Regions from separate parts of the Streptomyces sp. NPDC048338 genome, predicted to be linked through region 1. Evidence: riboswitches for the same ligand, from Rfam matches in the RefSeq annotation. Region 1 holds a riboswitch; each other region holds the start of a gene.
The links. A riboswitch is a leader RNA that binds a small molecule or an ion and turns the genes downstream of it on or off. The one in region 1 is predicted to bind cyclic di-AMP.
Positions count from the first base shown of each region.

Region 2: linked by a shared signal. The riboswitch ahead of ACGFZF_RS25080 (C40 family peptidase) and the one ahead of ACGFZF_RS24270 (transglycosylase family protein) in region 1 are both predicted to bind cyclic di-AMP.
Region 3: linked by a shared signal. The riboswitch ahead of ACGFZF_RS19115 (transglycosylase SLT domain-containing protein) and the one ahead of ACGFZF_RS24270 (transglycosylase family protein) in region 1 are both predicted to bind cyclic di-AMP.

Region 1 is NZ_JBICYQ010000010.1:308,054-310,245, reverse strand. It holds gene eno (phosphopyruvate hydratase) at 1-355, opposite strand, end outside; gene ACGFZF_RS24270 (transglycosylase family protein) at 646-1,335, opposite strand; cyclic di-AMP (ydaO/yuaA leader) riboswitch at 1,339-1,513, opposite strand; gene ACGFZF_RS24265 (transglycosylase family protein) at 1,771-2,192, opposite strand, start outside.
Region 2 is NZ_JBICYQ010000011.1:110,049-112,240, forward strand. It holds gene ACGFZF_RS25075 (ATP-binding protein) at 1-351, shown strand, start outside; gene ACGFZF_RS25080 (C40 family peptidase) at 598-1,074, opposite strand; cyclic di-AMP (ydaO/yuaA leader) riboswitch at 1,078-1,275, opposite strand; gene ACGFZF_RS25085 (hypothetical protein) at 1,590-1,895, opposite strand; gene ACGFZF_RS25090 (ATP-dependent Clp protease proteolytic subunit) at 1,903-2,192, opposite strand, start outside.
Region 3 is NZ_JBICYQ010000007.1:379,235-381,426, reverse strand. It holds gene ACGFZF_RS19115 (transglycosylase SLT domain-containing protein) at 1-880, opposite strand, end outside; cyclic di-AMP (ydaO/yuaA leader) riboswitch at 885-1,067, opposite strand; gene ACGFZF_RS19110 (class I SAM-dependent methyltransferase) at 1,651-2,192, shown strand, end outside.

The DNA of each region.
Region 1 (2,192 bases):
CGAGGGAGACGCCGAGGATGGCGTTGGCGCCGAGCGAGGACTTGTCCGGGGTGGCGTCCAGGTCGAACATCGCCTGGTCGATCAGGCGCTGCTCGGTGGCGTCGTAGCCGACGAGCTCCGGGCCGATCTGCTCGATGACGGCGAGGACGGCCTTCTCGACACCCTTGCCGAGGTAGCGGTTGGGGTCACCGTCGCGGAGCTCGAGAGCCTCGAACGCACCGGTGGAGGCGCCGGACGGAACGGCAGCACGGCCGGTGCTGCCGTCGTCGAGGCCGACCTCGACCTCGACCGTGGGGTTGCCTCGGGAGTCCAGGATTTCCCGGGCTACGACGACGTCGATGGACGGCACGAGCATCTCCTTCTGGGATGTGACGCTAGATGTGACGCAAGAGCCGTGCAGGGTCGCTTGGCCTTGCGACAAGAGCCTAACCGGCTCGGAGGCTCCGGCCAGCCGGGCGCCCGCCCGCTGGGACGAAAAAGGACCCGAGGGCATGCATAAAGGGGCGAAGGGACCCGAAGCTACCGATCGGTAACGCGAAGAACCCCGACCCGGCGCGCACGGGGGAGGGCGCGCCGGGCCGGGGTGGTCACCGCGGGAGGGTCACAGGACCCGGTGAGCCGCCGGACTCACACGGGCCGCCGGGCTCACTTCAGGTGGAGCTGCTGGCCCGGGTAGATCAGGTCGGCGTCCTCGACGACGTCCTTGTTGAGCTCGAAGAGCTTCGCCCAGCCGCCCTTGACCTTCTGCGCGGCGGCGATCTTGCTCAGGGTGTCGCCGGCGGCGACCTTGTACTCGCCGTCGCCCTTCTTGACCTTCTTGCCGGTCGGGGTGGTGACGGTCTTCTTCGACTCGGCCTTCTTCGGCGTCGCCTTCGGGGCCGTGCGCTGCTCGCTGCGGGTGGTCGGCTGCTCGGCCTTGCGCTCCGGCGCCGGGGCGCTCTCGGCGGTGCCACCGGTGTACGCGGCGCCGGACAGGCCCACGCCGCAGCTCGGCCACGCGCCCTTGCCCTGGCCGGCCAGGACCTTCTCGGCGATCGTGATCTGCTGGGACTTCGACGCCTGGTCGGCGCTGGCCGCGAAGGCGGTGCCACCGTAGGCGGCCCAGGTGGAGGCCGAGAACTGCAGGCCGCCGTAGTAGCCGTTGCCCGTGTTGATGGACCAGTTGCCACCGGACTCGCACTGGGCGACGGCGTCCCACTCGGAGGCGGTCGCGGCCGAGGCGGACCCGGCGGTCATGAGCGGGGCGGCGACGGCGACGCCCGCCACACCGGCGAGAGCGATGGCACGGGTGGCCTTGGAGGAACGACGGTGTTTGCCCTTGGCGGAAAACAGCATGGGAATTCTCCTCACCGACGCCTGCGAGGTGAGCTGTCGGGTTCGGGCCATGTGAGTTGCCCGGCCACGTGACGAGCACGCGGCTTCACCCCGAGCCGGGATTCCGGCCGTCTGTCTCAACGGCCGGGACCGGCACTTACCTTGGGTCCCCCGCTCCTGCCTACGGCGCTTGCGCGACGACTGTTCCCCTCGACCGGCGGCAGGATTCGGCGTTACCGGTCGACGGGGCCCGCGGTGGCGAGCGGTCCCGACCGTAGACACAGACCTCACGAAGTTCAAAGAAGGCCAAAACGGCCAAATCGCCCCTCCCTGCACCCCCATGAGGGGTGTTTACGCAGGTGAGGGGCGATCGGAGCAAACTTTGCGGACGTGACACGCCAAGCGGGACGAAGAGACTCATGTCTCACTTAGACAGAACGGACATAAGTCCTCGAACTACCCCTGGGTTTCCACGGGTTCCTCGCTCAAGTCGAGGCTCTGACCAGGCAGGATGAGGTTTGGGTCGGCACCCACCGTCTGACGGTTGGCGTCGTAGAGGGCGGTCCAACCGCCGGGCAGCTCGTTCTCCCGTGCAATCTCGGAGAGGCTGTCGCCGGGCCGGACGGTGTATTCGCCCGAAGTGTCCGTGGTGCCCGATTCCCCCGAACCGGCCTCGCCGGCCGAACCGCCTGGCTGCCCGTCAGCCGGCGAGGCGTGACGTCCGGTTTCCTGCCCTTCGCCCGAATTGCCCTCTTCGCGAGCGGCCTCACCACGGTGCTTGCCGTTGCCCGGGCCGGCCGCCTCGCCGGTCGCGGAGTCGGGGTCGCCCGTCGAGTCCGACGTACCGGGCGTAACGGATACATCGGGCGTTTCCGGCG
Region 2 (2,192 bases), on a different contig from region 1:
GACGTCCTGACCGGATGGGGGCTCGCGGGCGGCAGCGACACCGCCGACACCGTCCGGCTGATCGTGTCGGAGCTGGCCACCAATGCCGTCCAGCACACCTTCGGCCAGTCGCCCACGTTCACCGTCGACGTCCGTCTGGTGCGCGAGGAACAGCTCCACATCGGTGTCACCGACAGCTATCCCCGCTGGCCGAGACGCCTGCCCGCGGCGGTCCAGCAGGACAACGGCCGGGGCATGGTCATCATCCGCATCCTCACCGCCGAGGCGGGAGGCCGCCTCTCGGTCACGCCGACCGACGAGGGCGGCAAGACCGTCTGGATCAACCTCCCGTGGACGGCGACCCCGAACTAGGGGGTGTCTTCAAAGTCCCGCCTGGCTCGCGGCGCTACTTTGAAGACAGGCCCTAGGGGGCCCGGACGGGGCCTCGGTCGGTGTGCGAGGGTGCGGCGGCGCCGCCGCACCCTCCGGCCCGTCGGCCGTCGCGCCCTTCGTCAGGAGGCGGGTCCCCGTCGTGGGACCCGCCGGGCAGGCCGCCCGCTGTCCTGAGCGGCCGTCAGGGGGTCGTAGGAGGCCGTGGGAGGGTCTCCTGCGAGGGTGTCAGCGAACCCGGCCGTAGTAGACCTTCGAGGACCAGATCCGGTCGAGCTTCACCCAGGAGCCGGTCTTGGGGGAGTGCCAGATCTTGCCGCTGCCGGCGTAGATGCCCACGTGGTACACCCTCCCCCCGGAGTGGAAGAAGACCAGGTCGCCCTTCTGCCTGCCGGAGGCGGCGATGTGCCGGGTCTTGTTGTACTGCTGCTGCGCGGTTCGGGGCAGCGACTTGCCCGCCTTCCTGTACGAGTAGAGCGTGAGCCCCGAGCAGTCGAACCTGGTGGGCCCGCTCGCTCCGTACCTGTACGGCGATCCCTTCTTCGACGCCGCGACGTTCAGCGCCTTGCCGGCGTACGTCGTGGCGGCCTGGGCCTCCGGCGCTGCACCTGGTGCCAGCAGCGTGCCGCCGACGGCGGCGAGGGTGAGAGCCGAGACGGCTCCGGCCCGGGACAGCAGGGACGGGACATGAATCTGCGCAGTCATGCGCAACCCTTCGTCAGCCGCCTGTGAAGGATGACCTGTCGGGTTCGGACTGGCGAAGTTGCCCGGCCGCGGCTGCGGCTTCACCCCAAGGAACGGCCCCACTGGCCGGCCGTTCCGTACTGCTCGGGTCCTCCACTCCTGCCGATCCACTCCTGTCGACCAGACATCCGGGACGGCGGCAGGACTCGGCGTCCGCCCGGACCGCCCCGCCGCGGTGGCGGGGGCTTGTCGTCGTCAGGGATCTTGACCCACGAACCGGTCGAAAACCGAGCTGAAACGGCGATATGTGAGGCTCCTCACGACTGATCCATTCGGGTGGACAAGCAGGTTTCGTGATCTTCCGAAGGGTGGTCAGCAAGCCTCGTACCAGCGGAGGAACATCCGATTCCGCCAGATGTGTGCACCTCTCGCGCAACTCGCCCCAGCCACATGTCGATTCGTCGACTACGCCGTACGGGGGAGGATTTCTGCGGTCGCACTGGGCCGACCGGACCTCGACACGACACGCCTGAATGTCAACTCGACGGCGGCTCCGACACGGTGACCCGTCCGGACCGTCGTTCCCCGTCCAGCACGCGGAGCGCGTGGGCCAGCGTCTCGGTGTGCACCTCGCTCTCGCCGCGCAGGTGCATGGTCGTCAGCGCGTCGCGCAGGGCCGTCGCCCTGCCCACGAGCGCCTGCGCCGCACGCAACGCCCCATAAGTATGCAATGTCCTGGATGGATTGATACGCCCGAGCAGGTCCACGACCTCGAGGTAGGCGTCGACGAGCTCGCCCTCGGCGCGCGTCAGCGCGGGCAGCGGCGGCAGTTCGGGGACCACGGCCGGCTCACCGCCCCCCGGCGCCGCCGGACGCGGCACGGTTGCGGACGACGTGGTCCACCAGTCCGTAGGCGGTCGCCGCCGCGGCGTCGAGGACCGTCGTCCGGTCGATGTCGGCGTCGATCCGCTCGCGGCTTCGGCCGGTGTGGGTGGCCAGCATGCCGGCCACCATCGTGCGCAGCCGCAGCAGTTCCCTGGCCTGGATGTCGAGATCGCTCGGCTGCCCCTGCGCCGGCTCGTCCATCGACGGCTGCTGGAGCACGATCCGCGCGCCGGGCAGCGCCATCCGCTTGCCGG
Region 3 (2,192 bases), on a different contig from region 1:
AGACGTTGTCGATGGAGCCGTACTTGTCGGCGGCGTAGTTGCACGCGGCCGTGATGTTGGCGACCGGGTCGTACATGTCCATGGACGTGCCGGGCACGTGGTACGCCAGGAAGGTGGGCTCGATGACCTGGAGCAGGCCCTTCGAGGGGGTGCCGGCGACGGCGTTGGAGTCCCAGTTGTTGATGGCCTGCGGGTTGCCGGAGGACTCGCGCATGATGTTGCGGTGGATGCCCTCGTAGGAGCCGGGGATGCCGTGCTGGGCCATCACGTCCAGCGACTCCCGGATCCAGCCGTCGAGGTCGTTCGTGTAGCTCTTCACGGCGGCGGGGGCGGCGGCCGGAGCCGCCTGCTGGGTCTGCCGGGCCTGGGGCGCGGGCGCGGTGCGCTGCTCGGAACGGCTGGCCCGGTCGGCGGACGAGGACTTCGCCGGCTTGGCCGCCTTCGACTTCTGCGCGGGAGCGGGGGACTTGGGCTGCGACGCCGCGGAATTGCGGTGCAGCGTCAGCTTGAGACCCGGGTGAATGAGTGACGGATTGTCACCGACCGCAGCGTGGTTGGCCCGGTAGAGAACCTTCCAGCCGCCCCGGACACCCTGCTCGTAGGCGATCATCGAAAGAGAATCGCCCGGCACGACGGTGTAGGTCTTGGGAGCTGCGGCCGGTGCCGCCGGCAGCGATTCCGTGATCTTTTGCGACACATTTGCTGCCGCGTTCGCCGTGGCAATGGCCGGGGTGATCTCGGGCGCGGTGCGAGGGGCGGCGTGGGCGGTCGCGGAGGCGACGAGGGGGAGGGCCAGTGCGGCTCCACCCGTGCTCGCGAGGGCGATACCGCGGGCGAGCGGACGGCGCTTCGGGCGACGGTGCTTACCGTTTGCAGGCATGACGGATTCCTCTCCGGAGCCTGCGGGGTGAGCTGTCGGGTTCGGGCTGGAGATGCCCGGCCGCACACGTGCGACTTCACCCCTAGCCGCTCCGGAATCCGGATCGGCGAATACTTGGGTCCCCCGCTCCTGCCGGCGGTGAATAGTGGGAATTGCGGATGGTGGCAGGATTCGGCGTTCCATCCGAATGGAGGTGACCGTAGGCGAGGAATACCGTCGGGAACAAGGCGTCTCGACGATGTGATAAACGGCCTCGCGGGGGCCCGTGAAGCCCCGAACTTCCCTGAATCACGGGGAGATGGGGCCCGAGGGCGGGGAGGGCGGCCGATGCCCCGTGAGCCATGTCACCTGAAAGAAATGTCCGACATCACCCCATAATTCCGAGCAAAGGAAGATTGATGCTCATGGGGTGGGTGGTCGTTTTATGGCCTTTTATGCGCGCCGATGTGGCGACTCGCCGTCCGGGCTCTCTCCGCTCGCCGGGATCCGCGTCCCGGACACGCCTCCGGTCCCCCGTGCCGCCATGCTCCCGTCCGGCCGCGCAGGGCGGTCGTGACCGCCCAGCGATCCGTGCCCGGTGTTCCTCCTCCTGCCCGGGGCGGTCAGGCCCCGAGCAGGGTGCGGGCGCGCGCCCACGCGGCCACGGGGTCGCACGACTCCGCCTGCCCGGCCGAACTCGTGAGGGTGCCGCGCGCACCCCCGGCTGAACGGCGCGGGTACGGACCGCCGTCGGGCCGCCTCCGGTCATGGACCCGTGGGATGCTGGGGACATGGGGGATCAGGTGGACCACGCGGCCGTCCGGCGGAGTTACGACACCGTGGCGGAGGAGTACGCCACCCGGCTCGGGAACGAACTCGACGGGAAGCCGCTCGACCGGGCCCTGCTCGGCGCACTCCTCGAAGAGGCCGGGCAGGGGGCCGCCGTCGCCGACCTCGGCTGTGGACCCGGGCACGTGACCGGCTGGCTCGCCGCGCACGGCGCGCGGGCCGTCGGCATCGACCTCTCCCCGGGCATGGTCGCGACCGCCGCACGACGCCATCGCGAGGCGGCTTTCCGGGAGGGCGACCTGCTCGCGCTGCCCGCCGAGGACGGCGAGTTCGACGCCGCCGTCGCCCTCTACTCCGTCATCCACGTCGCCCCCGACGAGCTCGGCCGCGCCTTCGCCGAGGCACACCGCGTGCTGCGCCCCACCGGGCTGCTCCTGGTCTCCTTCCACCAGGGCGAGGAAGTGCGGCACCTGGACGAGTGGTGGGGGCACGAGGTGGACGTCGACTTCCGCTTCCTGGACCCCTCCCGGGTGAGCGGACTCCT